Regions from separate parts of the Blautia massiliensis (ex Liu et al. 2021) genome, predicted to be linked through region 1. Evidence: riboswitches for the same ligand, from Rfam matches in the RefSeq annotation. Region 1 holds a riboswitch; each other region holds the start of a gene.
The links. A riboswitch is a leader RNA that binds a small molecule or an ion and turns the genes downstream of it on or off. The one in region 1 is predicted to bind cobalamin.
Positions count from the first base shown of each region.

Region 2: another riboswitch for cobalamin. It lies ahead of ACTNDQ_RS00315 (sirohydrochlorin cobaltochelatase); the one in region 1 lies ahead of ACTNDQ_RS08920 (ABC transporter permease).
Region 3: another riboswitch for cobalamin. It lies ahead of ACTNDQ_RS00250 (cysteine-rich small domain-containing protein); the one in region 1 lies ahead of ACTNDQ_RS08920 (ABC transporter permease).

Region 1 is NZ_JBQHWA010000018.1:34,324-39,162, reverse strand. Features, by position in the region: gene ACTNDQ_RS08925 (MATE family efflux transporter) at 1-1,174, shown strand, start outside; cobalamin riboswitch at 1,322-1,495, shown strand; gene ACTNDQ_RS08920 (ABC transporter permease) at 1,632-2,561, shown strand; gene nikC (nickel transporter permease) at 2,577-3,440, shown strand; gene ACTNDQ_RS08910 (ABC transporter ATP-binding protein) at 3,421-4,212, shown strand; gene ACTNDQ_RS08905 (ABC transporter ATP-binding protein) at 4,222-4,839, shown strand, end outside.
Region 2 is NZ_JBQHWA010000001.1:70,733-75,571, forward strand. Features, by position in the region: gene ACTNDQ_RS00310 (hypothetical protein) at 1-417, opposite strand, end outside; gene ACTNDQ_RS00315 (sirohydrochlorin cobaltochelatase) at 539-1,837, opposite strand; cobalamin riboswitch at 1,999-2,173, opposite strand; gene ACTNDQ_RS00320 (NAD(P)/FAD-dependent oxidoreductase) at 2,562-3,941, opposite strand; gene ACTNDQ_RS00325 (DNA internalization-related competence protein ComEC/Rec2) at 4,064-4,839, opposite strand, start outside.
Region 3 is NZ_JBQHWA010000001.1:54,776-59,614, reverse strand. Features, by position in the region: gene ACTNDQ_RS00260 (N-acetylmuramoyl-L-alanine amidase family protein) at 1-1,065, shown strand, start outside; gene ACTNDQ_RS00255 (C40 family peptidase) at 1,358-2,836, shown strand; cobalamin riboswitch at 3,068-3,237, shown strand; gene ACTNDQ_RS00250 (cysteine-rich small domain-containing protein) at 3,504-3,791, shown strand; gene ACTNDQ_RS00245 (phosphatase) at 3,898-4,614, opposite strand.

The DNA of each region.
Region 1 (4,839 bases):
GCTGGTGTTGGGGATCATGACAGGTATCACACAGGGTTTTTCTATTCTTGTATCTCAGTATTATGGAGCAAGGGAAAAGGAAAATCTGAAATGTGCAGTAGCGAAAAGCTATATCATGACAGCATTACTGTCTGTGGTCGTACTCGCAGTAAGTGAAGGTACAGTTTATCATGTTCTTTTATTTTTACAGACACCGGATAATGTCATTGATCTGACAATGCTATATTTGCGGCTGATCTTTGCAGGAATCCCGATCATAGCTGCTTATAATATATTTGCAGCGATCCTTCGGGCACTTGGAAACAGCAGATCTCCGTTGATCGCAATGACAGTGGCAGCAGTGATCAATGTGGGACTGGATCTGTTGTTTGTGGCGGTTTTTGGCTGGGGTATAGCCGGAGCAGCAGTGGCGACCGTTATCGCGCAGGGATTTTCTGCCTTGTACTGTTTGATCGTATTACGTAAAATCCCGGATATCCGCCTGGAAAAGAAGGATTTTTACAGGCAGCCCTCTATGAGTTTGCGACTTTTGGAACTGGCGGTTCCTCTTGCAATACAGAATGTGATCATCTCCGTGGGAGGACTTGTGGTACAGTATGTGATCAATGGATTTGGTTTTCTGTTTGTGGCGGGATTTACGGCATCGAATAAGCTGTATGGGGTTTTGGAGATGGCTGCCGTTTCATATGGATATGCTATTACAACATATGTGGGCCAGAATCTTGGTGCAAAGAAATATCAGAGGATTCGAAAAGGCGTGCGCAGCGGCACTTATATGGCAGTGCTCACTTCGGCTTTCATTTCCGGCATGATGGTGCTGTTTGGACGTAATGTACTGTCCCTGTTTGTATCCGGTGAACCGGATCAGACCCGACAGGTATTGGATATAGCATATAAGTATTTGTTTATCATGGCTGTCTTTTTGTGGGTGCTGTATCTGCTGTATGTGTATCGTTCCGCTATCCAGGGCCTGGGTAATACTTTGATTCCGCTTGCCAGCGGCATTGCAGAATTTATAATGCGTATCAGTGTTGCGCTGCTGCTGCCAAAACTGATCGGTGAAGATGGAATATACTATGCAGAGATCTGTGCATGGAGCAGTGCAGCTGTTTTATTATTCGTAAGTTATATGATCATTATACGGAAATATAAAGAAGTCACCGTTCATACATAATGTTATTTACTTAAGGGATCTATAATAATACAGGCAGAAAATATCCGGGTTTCACTATGAAATGTTCAGATATTTTATATTTGACAAAAAACTATTTATATAAAAAGAAAAGTATGATATTATAATACTTATTCATTGCAACTATGAAAATTGAATAGTCAGAAGGGTGTACAAAGTACTTAATAAGGAATCTGGTGAAATGCCAGAACAGCCACCGCTACTGTGACAGGGACGAAAACCAAAATATCACTGGAGAGATCCGGGAAGATGGTAAGTAGGAAGAACTGGAGTCAGGAGACTTGCCTTTTTGACAGAAGAATTCTGATTCGGATGGGATACAGAAGGAATAAGCTCTGCCTGAGGTAGAGGTTTGTTTTTTGTGCTGATATGATGCTGGATCATATCAGCTTTTTTTATTTTAACCGAATAAACAGATGAAAAATGAGGAGAAATGAAAATGGGAAAAGTAATTGCAAAGCGTTTTATATTTATGATTCCGGTAGTTCTGGCGGTTACATTTATTATTTTCATGCTGAGTTTTATATCGGCAGGTGATGCGGCCAGAGTTCTGGCGGAGAAAAAATACGAGCATCCGTCACCAGAGCAGATAGAAGAAGTACGTCATGAGGAAGGGCTGGATCAGCCGGTGCTGGTACAATACGGGAAATGGCTGGATCAGGCACTTCATGGCGATTTTGGGAAATCATATTCTACCAGAAAACCGGCTTTTGAGGAATTAAAAAGATATTTTCCACAGACATTTAAACTGGCAGTTACTTCGTTTTTATTGTTGATGATCGTATCAGTCCCTCTTGGAATTTTGTCGGCAATTTATGAAAACAGAGTTCTGGATAAAGTCATTCGCATTTTGTCGTCCCTCAGTGTATCTATGCCGTCTTTCTGGATCGGTCTGATGCTGCTCTATATATTTGGAGTAAAGCTAAAAGTGATTTCCGTGATCGGAGGAGATGCCGGAGGCATCCCGATTCTTGCGGCATTTGCCATGGATATCAGTTTCTTTGGAATTATGACGAGATTGATCCGTACCAATATGATACAGGTGCTGAAGCAGGATTACATACGTGCCAGCAGAGCTAAGGGATTGTCATCTGTAAATGTAATTTTGCGTCATGGTCTGAAAAATATCCTGATTCCTGTGCTGACACGTCTGGTATCAATTGTGATCGGTTTTTTCTGTGGCTCAGCTGTGATAGAAAGTATTTTTTCAATTCAGGGAATCGGAAATCTGGCATTGAAATCCGTGATCTCAAAAGACACTCCGGTGCTGCAATGTTTTATCTTTATTCTGGCTGTTGGCATTGTAGTATTAAATTTTCTTGTGGATATCGCCTATTCTGCGATTGACCGGCGAATCCAGTTAAAGTAAAGGAGAGATCATAGAATGGGAAGCAGAAGAAAGCAGAAAACAGAAAAAAGCATGATCCAGAATCTGTACTGGAAACAGGTATTCCGGTCACCGAAAACGAAAATAGGATTGATGGTGGTCATAATTTTTGCATTGGCAGCTATTTTTGCACCTGTACTGGCGCCGCATGATCCACTGCTTGTGGATGTTTCGATAAAATTAAAGAATCCGTCGGCGGCATATCCTTTAGGTACTGATCAGCTGGGACGATGTATTTTATCAAGACTTCTCTGGGGCAGCCGGTATTCACTGAGCTATAGCTTTACGGTGCTTCTGATCACTGTATGTGTCGGGGTGCCGATCGGACTGTTTGCCGGATATGTAGGTGGAAAAATCGATTCCATAATTATGAGGATCATTGATGTATTTATGGCTATGCCGGTCTTTATTGTGGCACTTGCCATTGCAGGAACCGTAGGAGCCAGCGGCGCTCATCTGATCCTGTCCTTATCGGTCGTATCCTGGGCAGAATATGCAAGGCTTGCCCGGGCATTGACACTTCAGGAAAAAAATAAAAATTATATGACCGCACTAAAAGCCGGCGGCTGCGGCCACGCAAGGATCATATTCAGGCATGTATTGAGAAATATCCTGCCATCTGTGATTGCACTGGCAACAATGGAAATCGGTTCGATCATTCTGTCAATTGCCGGTTTTTCCTTTATCGGCCTTGGTGTGCAGGCACCGACACCGGAATGGGGGATCATGCTCAGTGACAGTAGAAGTTATATTCAGACTTATCCAAGACTGATGTTTTATCCGGGCATACTGATCATGATCATTGTTCTGGCATTTAATTATCTGGGGGAGGGAATACAGAATGGAACAGCCCAAAAATGATGTTCTAAAGGTAAAAAGACTACATGTGGAGTTTCAGACTTCTCACGGAATGGTTCATGCAGTAAAAGATGTCAGCCTGGAAGTAAAACGCGGAAGGATCCATGCTCTGGTGGGAGAAAGCGGAAGCGGCAAGTCAGTTACCTCTCTGACGATTATGAATCTGCTTGCAGGAAATGGAAAGGTGATATCCGGAGATGTGACACTGAACGAAAAGAGTCTTCTGAAGTTATCAGGAAAAGAAAAACGACAGTTATACGGAGACAGGATCGGAATGATCTTTCAGAATCCGACCGCTGCTCTCGATCCGCTCTTTACAGTTGAACAACTGCTTCTGGAAGGACTGAGAAAACATCGCAGAATGAGCAAAAAACAGGCAAGGGAAGTTGCGTTGGAAAGTCTGCGGATGATGAATCTGCGTGATCCGGAAGAACTGATGAAGAAAAAACCTTACGAATTGTCTGGCGGTATGTGCCAACGTGTTATGATCGCCATTGCCATGTCCATGAAACCGGATTATCTGATCGCAGATGAGCCGACGACAGCCTTGGATGTAACCGTACAGAAGCAGATCCTGGAAGAAATCTATCAGCTATCCAGGAAAGAAAATCTGGGCGTGTTATTTATTACGCATGATCTGGGTGTGGTGGCAGAGATCGCAGATGATGTTTCAATCATGAAAGACGGCGAAATAGTGGAAAACGGAACAGTTGAAGAGATCTTTTATCATCCGCAGCATTCATATACAAAAAAACTGCTGGATGCAGTTTTATAGGGGAAAAGTATGAGTACGTTACTAAAGACAGAACATTTAAAAAAATATTATGGCAAGAAAAAAATTGTGAAGGCAGTGGATGATGTAAGTCTGGAAATCCATGCAGGATCATCCATGGCTCTGATCGGTGAAAGTGGAAGTGGTAAAACTACATTCGGAAAGCTGATCGCCGACCTGGAGAAACCTACAGATGGAAAAGTCTGGTTTCAGGGACAGGAAATGCAGGATTTGTCTGAAAAGCAGTTTCGTCCATATCGCAAGAATCTTCAGATGGTCTTTCAAAGCAGCAGCGGGGTATTTGATCCCGGTTATACCATTGGAGAAAATATTCTGGAAATTTTGAAATTACATGAAAAACTGCAAGAGGGTGAGTATGAAGAGCGAGTAAAGGAGGCTTTGATCCAGACGGGGCTTGATCCGGATATCCGCAACCGTTATGTTGGACAGATTTCAGGAGGTCAGTGTCAGAGAGCTAATATTGCGAGAGCATTGGTATTAAGACCGGAACTTGTGATCTGTGATGAACCTGTATCCAGTCTGGATTATTCCATACGAAAGCAGATCCTGCATCTGTTAAATGAGCTGCAGGAAAAATATGAGATGACTTATTTACTGATCACTCACGAT
Region 2 (4,839 bases), on a different contig from region 1:
GTAAACCTCCTCTGTATAACCATCGCTGTACTTCACTGTATCTGTGGTCGGTTCAATGATCTCTGCTCCGTCCTTCTGGGCATCCTCGGCAGTTCCCGCAAACAGGTTAACGATCTTCTTGGAAACCAGACTTACGTGGATGGTCATTTTACCATCTTTGACCGTGAGCTCTCCTTTTTTGTCATTGGCCTCATTTACATGAAACATGCTGCTGTCTGTATCAAACTCTGCTGTATAAACGCCATCTTCCAGGGTATCTGCTTTGGCTGCATCTGTATCCTTTTCTTCGGAAGCTTCTGCTTCCTCACCGGACTCTGTTTTTGTTTCATCTGTTTTTGCCATCGCAGGCACAGAGCCCAGCACCAGGACTGATGCACTTGCCATTGCAAAAATTAAGTTTACATAGCGTTTTTTCATGATAATCTTCTCCCTTCCATAGATACAGCAATCTGCCCGGAAAACAGTCTTCCTGATCTTTCCGGGCAGTTACATTGATTTCTTATAGGTATCTGAACTCACTCAGATATTTTTATATTTATTATTCTGCGGACTCCTCAGCAGAATCAGCCTCTGTATCTGTATCTGCTGCTGCATCAGAATCTGCGGACTCCTCAGTGCTTCCCAGAGAATCGATGGCTGCCTTTGTATGCTCTACATAAAGCTTCTCAACTGCTTCGATCCTTCCAAGACCCTCGATCTGGCAGTCAACCTTATCGAAGTTTCCGGATGCTACAAACTGGCTCTTCCAGGAATCCTCATCATCACCGGCCATATCGTTATTTGCATGGTCTCCGGCAACAACCATCAGCGGACGAAGAACAACGTTCTTGTATCCTGCTTCTTTTACCTTCTCGATAACCTTGTCGCAGGCTGTATCTTCCGGCTCACCCTCTACAGTACCGATGAATGCGTTCTTGAATCCAAGGTTTTCCATCTGTGTCTGCATCTGATCATATGTAATGTTAGCTGTATGGGATGTTCCATGTCCCATGAATACGAATGCTGTGCCAGCCTCAGCTGCTGCATCCATGCTGTCAAAGCCGGCCTCTTTGCAAGCCTCATCTGTGATCGCCTGAGCAACGGCTTTCTTGTCATCATTGATCACAGTTGCATCGTCTCCAACCTCACCGAGCATTGGCTCTGCGATAGCTACAGACTCGAATTTATCTTTATAGCCATTGATTGCATCTGTCATCTCATCGTACTCAGCACCATGCATCAGATGGGTAGGCTGTACAACCAGATTCTTAACACCATTCTCTACTGCACGGTCAAGAGCCTGCTGCATATTATCGATCACTTCATCATCTCTTGCCTCTACATGGTTGATGATGATCTGTGCTGTAAATGCTCTTCTTACAGACCAGTCCGGATAAGCTTCTGCAAGAGCATCCTCGATTCCCTTGACATCCTCTGCACGGCTGTCATTGAAGGAAGTACCAAAGCTTACAACAAGAAGCTCATTCTCACCGATCTCATCCTGGTTACGCGGATCGTCCTTGGAAGCATCTCCTGTGTCACGTCCGAAATAATCCGGATCTGCATTCTCACCCTCTACCAGCTCTTTCTGAGCATCTGTCAGAGCATCCCATGCTTCTTTGGCTGCCTTGCAGTCCTCATCTGTTGTGTCGTTTCTTTCCTGTACATAGATCTTGTCGATCAGAGCTGCTACATTATCTGCTGCTTCCTGATCTGCATCAGAAGCCTCTGTGGTATCAGCTGCCTCAGCGTTCTCTTCTGTAGCAGAATCCTCTGCTGCCATTGCTGTTGTAGCCGCACCCATAGAGCATGTCATGGAAACTGCGAGCATCAGAGCTAACATTGTTTTTCTTTTCATTTCTCATTGTCCTCTTTTCATGTATTTCCAGAATACTGATATGCACAAAAAACAGCAGCTCTCTGCGGCTGCCTGCTCACACATGATTCTCTGCGCAATACAAATACATAAAAAGAAGTTCTGTATTGTTATGGAGAATACCGATTCGTAAACCGCGAATCCCTGGATCTCACAATAAGGCAGTTCTCCTGACTTGGTTCCACGCTGCTTTCCCTTCCCGGTCTCCCAGTGGTTATAAAAGCAGCTCCCCTTTCACAGTGACGGTATCGTTCCGGATTCTCACCGGATTCTCTTTTGCACATCCGACTGGATGCAACCTTATCATTATAACATTTGCACATATTTTCTTTTATCTGGTTATTTAACTTTTACCACAAACTCACAAATTTGTCAAGATTGATGTCAGACGATTCACGGTTTTCTGTGATCTTCGCTCGCAAAAAACACCTCGCGAAATATTACCAGTGAACAGTAACCGGTTTTCTCCCTGCATCTGTCAGTTATTATCAGAATACTTTCTCCAATCTTCATGCACATCCTGCATAAAAAACAGCCCCTTTCTGTCATCACCCTGATATCAGAAAAGGACTGTCTTACACCGGATATTCGCAATCCGCTTTGCTACTTGCTCATAACAGATAACCTGCTTTGCAGTTTATCTAGTCAAGCGGATATTCGCAATCCGCTTTGCTACTTGCTCATAACAGATAAACTGCTTTGCAGTTTATCTGTTAAAATACTCCTGCTCCAGGTATCTGGCTACATAGATTCCGCTGGCAGATGCATGGGAAAGAGAGTGTGTCACACCGCTGCAGTCTCCGATAACAAAGAGACCCTTGTGGCAGGTTTCCAGATTTTCGTCGATCTCAACCTCCATGTTGTAGAATTTAACCTCCACGCCATAAAGCAGAGTATCGTCATCCGCGGTTCCCGGTGCGATCTTGTCCAGGGCATAGATCATCTCGATGATGCCATCCAGGATACGTTTCGGCATAACAAGGCTTAAATCTCCTGGTGTCGCAGAAAGTGTAGGTGTTACGAAACTTTCCTCAATACGGGCTTTTGTGCTTCGTCTTCCGCGGATCAGATCTCCAAACCGCTGTACCATAACACCACCGCCAAGCATATTGGAAAGTCTTGCAATGCTCTCACCGTATCCGTTGCTGTCATGGAACGGCTCTGAGAAATGCTTGGATACCAGAAGGGCAAAGTTTGTATTGTTGGTATGCTTTGCCGGATCTTCGTAGCTGTGACCGTTTACTGTGATGATACCGTTGGTATTTTCATTCACGACAACACCTCGCGGGTTCATGCAGAAGGTACGGACCATATCCTCAAACTTCTCAGTTCTGTAAACGATCTTGCTCTCATAAAGCTCATCTGTCAGACGGCTGAAAACCTCTGCCGGAAGCTCCACACGGACTCCGATGTCCACACGGTTGGAAAGAGTCGGGATCTTAAGCTCTGTACATACCGTCTCCATCCATTTACTTCCGCTTCGTCCTGCGGAGATGATACAGTAAGTTCCCTCGTAACGCTCATCTCCTACAAAAACTGCATAACCGTCTTCAGTTTTTTCTACTTTGTCAACAGATGCGTCAAAATAGAAGTCCACATGGTCTTTCATTTTTTCATAGAGGTTCTGAAGCACCACATAGTTGATATCTGTTCCCAGATGACGGACTGATGCATCCAAAAGATGCAGGCCGTTCTGAAGGCAGATCTTACGGATCTCGCTGTTTGTGGTAGAATAAAGCCTGGTTCCTTCACCGCCATGCATCAGGTTCAGTTTATCTACATATTCCATCAGCTCTGTGGCTGTATCCTTGCCGATATGCTGGTACAGAGTTCCGCCAAACTGATTGGTGATATTATATTTTCCGTCGGAGAAAGCGCCTGCACCGCCAAATCCCTTCATGATCGCACAGGTTTTGCAGTGGATACAGGATTTTACTTTCTTTCCGTCGATGGGACATTTTCTTTTTTCCAGAGGATGACCGGCTTCAAAAACCGCGATCTTTTTCTCCGGATCATTATTCATCAGTTCATAGGCCGCAAAGATTCCACCGGGACCTGCTCCTACGATCAGTACATCATATTTCATAAATAAAAACTCCTTATCTTGTATTGCACATTTTCAGTACTTTGTTTTTGCACAAACCCTGTCTATTCTACAATAAACGTGTTCAAAAGTCACCGTTTTTTTTCGGTTTTGGAAAAAAATCCTCAATCCTTCCGGAACCTTCCGATCTTAAGCTTTTTTCCATCTGTTTCCACGGTAATAGCACCGTTTTTCATGGTGTATTCCACCTGACTTCCGGCCTCTTTAAGCCGCTCTACGGTTTCCGGTGACGGATGTCCGTAGGTGTTGGTGAGCGAACAGGAAATGATCGCCACTTCCGGCTTTATTTTCTCAAGAAATGCTTCTGTGGTAGAATAACGGGAACCGTGATGTCCCACCTTCAGACAGTCAACATCCTCAAGCCCCCCGGCTGCCAGAAGCTTTTTCTCCGTATCTGCACCGATATCTCCGGTAAAAAGCATCTGAAAATCTCCAAAAGACAACTCCATCACCATAGCTTCCTCATTCACATCTTTTCCTGTGGCATTTTTCTCCGGCCACAGAACAGAAAAAGATACTTTGCCGCAAGGCAATTCATCCCCTTTTCCTGCTGTCACGACCTTAACTCCGGCTGTTTTTGCTGCCTCTGCAAGCTCCCTCCATGCATCTGGTCTTTCCGCCCAGGCAGGCAGGATCAGATATCCGGCCCGGATGGTTGTAAGACCTTTTCCCATATATTCCAGAAGCTCCTTCACACCGTTGATGTGATCCTGATCTGTATGGGAAATAAAAATCCCATCCAGCCAGGAAATCCCCTGACTTTTCAATGCCGGCAAAAGGCAGTATCTTCCAAGCTCCGACTGGCTGCTGCTTCCTCCGTCGATCAAAAAATGGTGATCCTCCGGGGTCTCCACAAGAATACCGTCACCCTGTCCTACAT
Region 3 (4,839 bases), on a different contig from region 1:
GCTGCTGCAAGAAGCGTATTCCTTACAGACAAGCAGAATGTGACCAGATATTTTACCAGCAAATGCTTTATGGCAAAGGGCTGGGCAACGAATAAGAAACAGCAGAAGCGTTATTTTGATCCAAACACGGGAGCTATGTATAAGGGCTTCAAGAAGATCGGCAGCGATACCTATTATTTTTACAGCAAGAGCGGCGTGATGGCTACCGGTTGGGTCACAAATTCCAAAAAAGGATATAAATATTATTTCGATCCGTCAACCGGTGTCATGGCTACGGGAACGAAGACGATCGATGGCAAGAAGTATACATTTGGCAGCAATGGTGTCCTGGATACAAACCCAAGCACTACTACAGTGACAAGCTCCAAGACTATCAAGAATTTCCTTGCCAATGCATTACTTCCGGTAGGAAAGACTCTTTACGTATGGGGCGGCGGCCACAACTGGTCAGATGCGACCAGAAAGGGCATCAGTCCAAAATGGAAACAGTGGTATGACAGCAATTCCAGCTCCTATAATTACAGAGATTATATGGATCTCAGTGAAGCTACAGAACAGAAGGGCCTTGACTGCTCCGGCTTTGTAGGATGGTCTGTATATCAGATCATGCAGAGCAGATCCGGTGGACCTATGTACACGGATGTTTCCGGAAATCTTGGATCTTTGTATTCCGGCAAGGGAATGGGTACCGTTGTTTCCCAGTCTCAGCTGGCAAGCTCAAACTGGAAGCTTTATCCGGGAGATATCGGATACAACAGCGGACATACCTGGATCGTTCTCGGACAGTGTTCCGATAAGAGTGTTGTGATCCTCCACTGTACACCGAATGCCGGCGTACAGATTTCCGGAACACCGACACCAAGCGGAACTTACGGAAGCCAGGCGATCAAGCTGGCAGAAACTTACATGTCCAAGTATCCTGGAGTCAGCAAATATGATTATCATGAATCCAGTGGTAACTATATCCGAAACGGTGCATACTTCAGATGGAACAGAAGCACTCTTTCCGATCCCAACGGATATCTGAACAAGACAGCCAATCAGATCCTTGCAGATCTTTTCTGATCAGGATATGCTGGAAGAAATGAAAGAAATTTATATGTAACAAATAGCAATAAGAAACGTGAGAGGAGAACCTGAGATAACCCGGGTTCTCCTTTTTTAATGTCAAAATCATTAATAAATGTTACAAAGTTTTAAACTAATTAATAGAAAATCCTTGCAATCTAAATAACACTGTGTTAATATATAAAAAGATTGAAACAAGATATTGCAAAAGTATTACAAAGAAAACCAACGAAGCGGATGGTCAGATCCGCTGTATTAAATTAGAATCAGATTGCGAGGGTGAACAGTCATGAAGAAAAGGATATTATGTCTGACACTGGCGCTCATCATCAGCGGAGCACAGGTAGTCAGCGTAAGCGCAACAAGAGAAGATGAGGCAGCACTTCAGCAGGAGATGGATGCGACCAACGAACAGCTGAATGCGACTTATTCCAGATTGGATGAGCTTTCCTCACAGAAGTCACAGATTGAAGGCGAGATTTCAACTCTTGATGCCAATCTTGTAAACGTGATGGTTTCGATCCAGACACTGGAGGGAGATATCTCCAATAAGGAAGCCGACATTGCATCTACACAGACCAACCTTGAGAAGGCCAAAAATGCCAAGCAGAAACAGTATGAGGCAATGAAGAAACGTATCCAGTATCTCTATGAGAAGGGTGGAGACGATGCATGGTTCCAGATGATGCTGAATGCAGAGAACCTGTCTGACCTTCTTACAAGAGCAGAGTACACACAGAAGACTTATGAGCAGGACCGTAAGAGTCTTGAAAAATATTCCAATACGATCCAGCAGGTGGCAAACCTGGAGGCACAGTACACACAGGAGAAGGCAGAGCTGGAGGGAATGAAGCAGGAATATGAGGCAGAGTCCCAGAACCTGCAGGCACAGCTGGATGAGAAGCGTGCCACATCCGCAGATTATGATAATGAGATTGCCTACGCACAGCAGCAGGCTACAGATTATGCCAACCTTCTTGCAGAGCAGACTGCAGAGCTTCAGAGATTAGAGGCTGAGCGTATTGCAGCAGAGGAAGAGGCAAGACGTCAGGCCGAGGCTGAAGCAGCAGCGAGAGCACAGGCTGAGGCAGAAGAGGAAGCAAGACGCCAGGCAGAGCAGGAAGCACAGCAGGATGAGGCGGACGAGAGCGAAGACGTACAGTACGATGAGGACGGCGACGTGATCGAGAATGCAGATGAGGATACTGCAGAAGATGACACCGAGGATGTGGATGAAGATGCAGACAATGGTGAGAATGATGATGCGTCCGAGGATACTGAGGATACAGAGGATAATGCAGACGCAGATTACGATAACAGCACAGACGCATCTGAAGAAAGTGCAGAGGACACATCTAATGCAGAGGACACATCTAATGCAGAGGATACATCTTCAGACAGTGACAGTTCTTCTTACAGCAGTGGTTCCGGATCTTCTGTTGTGAATTATGCTACACAGTTTGTGGGAAATCCTTACGTATGGGGTGGAACAAGCCTTACCAACGGTGCAGACTGCTCCGGATTTGTACAGAGCGTCTATGCGAACTTCGGAGTCAGCCTTCCGAGAACCTCCTATGAGCAGCAGAATGCAGGTACAGAAGTATCCTACGCAGATGCACAGCCGGGAGATTTGATCTGCTATGGCGGACACGTGGCTATTTACATGGGTAATGGCCAGATCGTTCATGCATCGAACTCTCAGGACGGGATCAAGATCAGCAATGATGCTACATACAGAACAATTGTATCTGTAAGACGTCTTGTATAATAAGAACGTACAACAGAAAATAAAAATACAGCAGCCCGACAGCAGTTTGTCGGGCTGTTTTTGACGTCGGAAAAAATATTGAAAACCCATGGAACGGATTGAACGGCAACAAAATATGCTCAAAAATGTATAAATATTGAAAACAGTATTGACATATAATTAACAGGATGTTATTATGATGTCAGTATAATTCCATATTGAACATAGCAAGTGCTGAGGATAGCTGACAGTTATATATTGATTATCAGAAGTCCACAGAAAAGGGAATCAGGTGTGAAACCTGAGCGATCCGGTCACTGTAACGGAGGAGCGAATCTCATAGTCCATTGTACGTATGTATGAGAAGGAGAGAGGAGTCATGATCCCGGAGCCAGGAAACCTGCTTGTTATGGCGAGGTTAAACTTCCGTGTAAAGTGTAACAACCATTTCAGGGACTCCGCACCCCTGGGACGTTGTCTACTTTTTTACGAGAGTAGGCATTTTTTTATGGAATGCGCCTGTTCATATGAATTATACATGATTAAATGGCAGGCGATACTACTCCGGATACATTCGTTCCCTCCGCGCACTCATGAACGGATTATATTTCTACCCCGGGGTGGCATCGCTACCTCTTTTTATAGGAAAAAATTATGTGTGGTTATGTCAGGAGAGGAGAAAAGAGCCATGGAGAAACCATACTGGGAAGGCAAAGAATACTCTTACTTCAGCCACAAAAACTGTGAGTATTTTCCGTGCCATAAAGGAGCAGATCCGGAGAACTTCAATTGTCTGTTCTGCTATTGTCCTTTATATGCACTGGGAGATAAATGTGGTGGTAATTTCCGCTTTACGGAAAGCGGGATCAAAGACTGCACCGAATGCAAGCTTCCTCACAGAAGAGAAAATTTCGGATATGTTACAGGTAAATATAGCGAGCTTGCGGAAATTGTACGGAAGCAGCGGGAAAAATAAAAAACAGGCCAGTTCAGATACAGGAAAATGTATATTCCTGTGTTTGAACTGGCCTGTTTTGCTTGGGGGGACAATATCTGTTATCTGTCGGAAAAGATACAGAAGATCATTCTCTGGTTTGGAGAAAAACCTTGAGTCTGGGAATCTGGTTGTTGAGGATCAGCTGTTCCGGAAACATGGCCTGATGAACAAACTCAGCAGCACAGGTAAAATCTCCGATATGCTCCGGACCATGGCTGTCACTGGAAAGAAGCAGCGGCAGATCATATTTGCGGCAGCATCGAAGGATCTCGAAACAGTTTTCTCTTGTGTCGCCACGATAGCCATAAGGTGCAAGAGAAGCTTCGTTGATCTCAAAGATCGTGCCGGTTTCTCTGGCAGCCCTTGCAAGCGCATCATAATTAACCGGGTAATGAGTGTTATCACTATGTCCGAGGATCTTTACACAGGGGTTTTTCATTACATTGATAAAAGCTTCTGTGTTTTCGGCTCTGGTACCGCAGCGGTAATTCCAGGCATGCATGCTGGCAATGGCGTAATCAAGTTTGCATAATAATTCCTGATCTAAATCTACCGTTCCGCTGCGGTCAAGGATATTCAGTTCAATTCCGTAGAGTAATTCTACACCGAAATGTTTTTTGGGAGAATAGGTAAGGCTGCGGAAATAGGAGGAAGTTCCGGCTGCCAGAGTGCCGGGACCGTGATCAGTGATCCCGAGAAGCCGGAGACCTTTCTCGGCAGCTGCGCGTGCCATGTTGGTGATGGTACATTCCGTACCGTGACCACTGGCGATGGAGTGGGTATGCATATCAGAAAGATACATAAAAATACACCTCTTTTACTGTTTGAGAACATGTGACAGAGCGGAATACGAATGTCCGCTTTGCATAAATTTTTTCTGAAAAACAAAGGAATTCCTATATAAATCCAAGTATGGCAGAGCAGAAAAACAAAGTCAATAGAGAAAAACATAAAAATACAAAAAACAAATAAAATCAACAGGGCGCAACCGATAAAAACCACAAAAACAGCTAGAAACACATGTTGG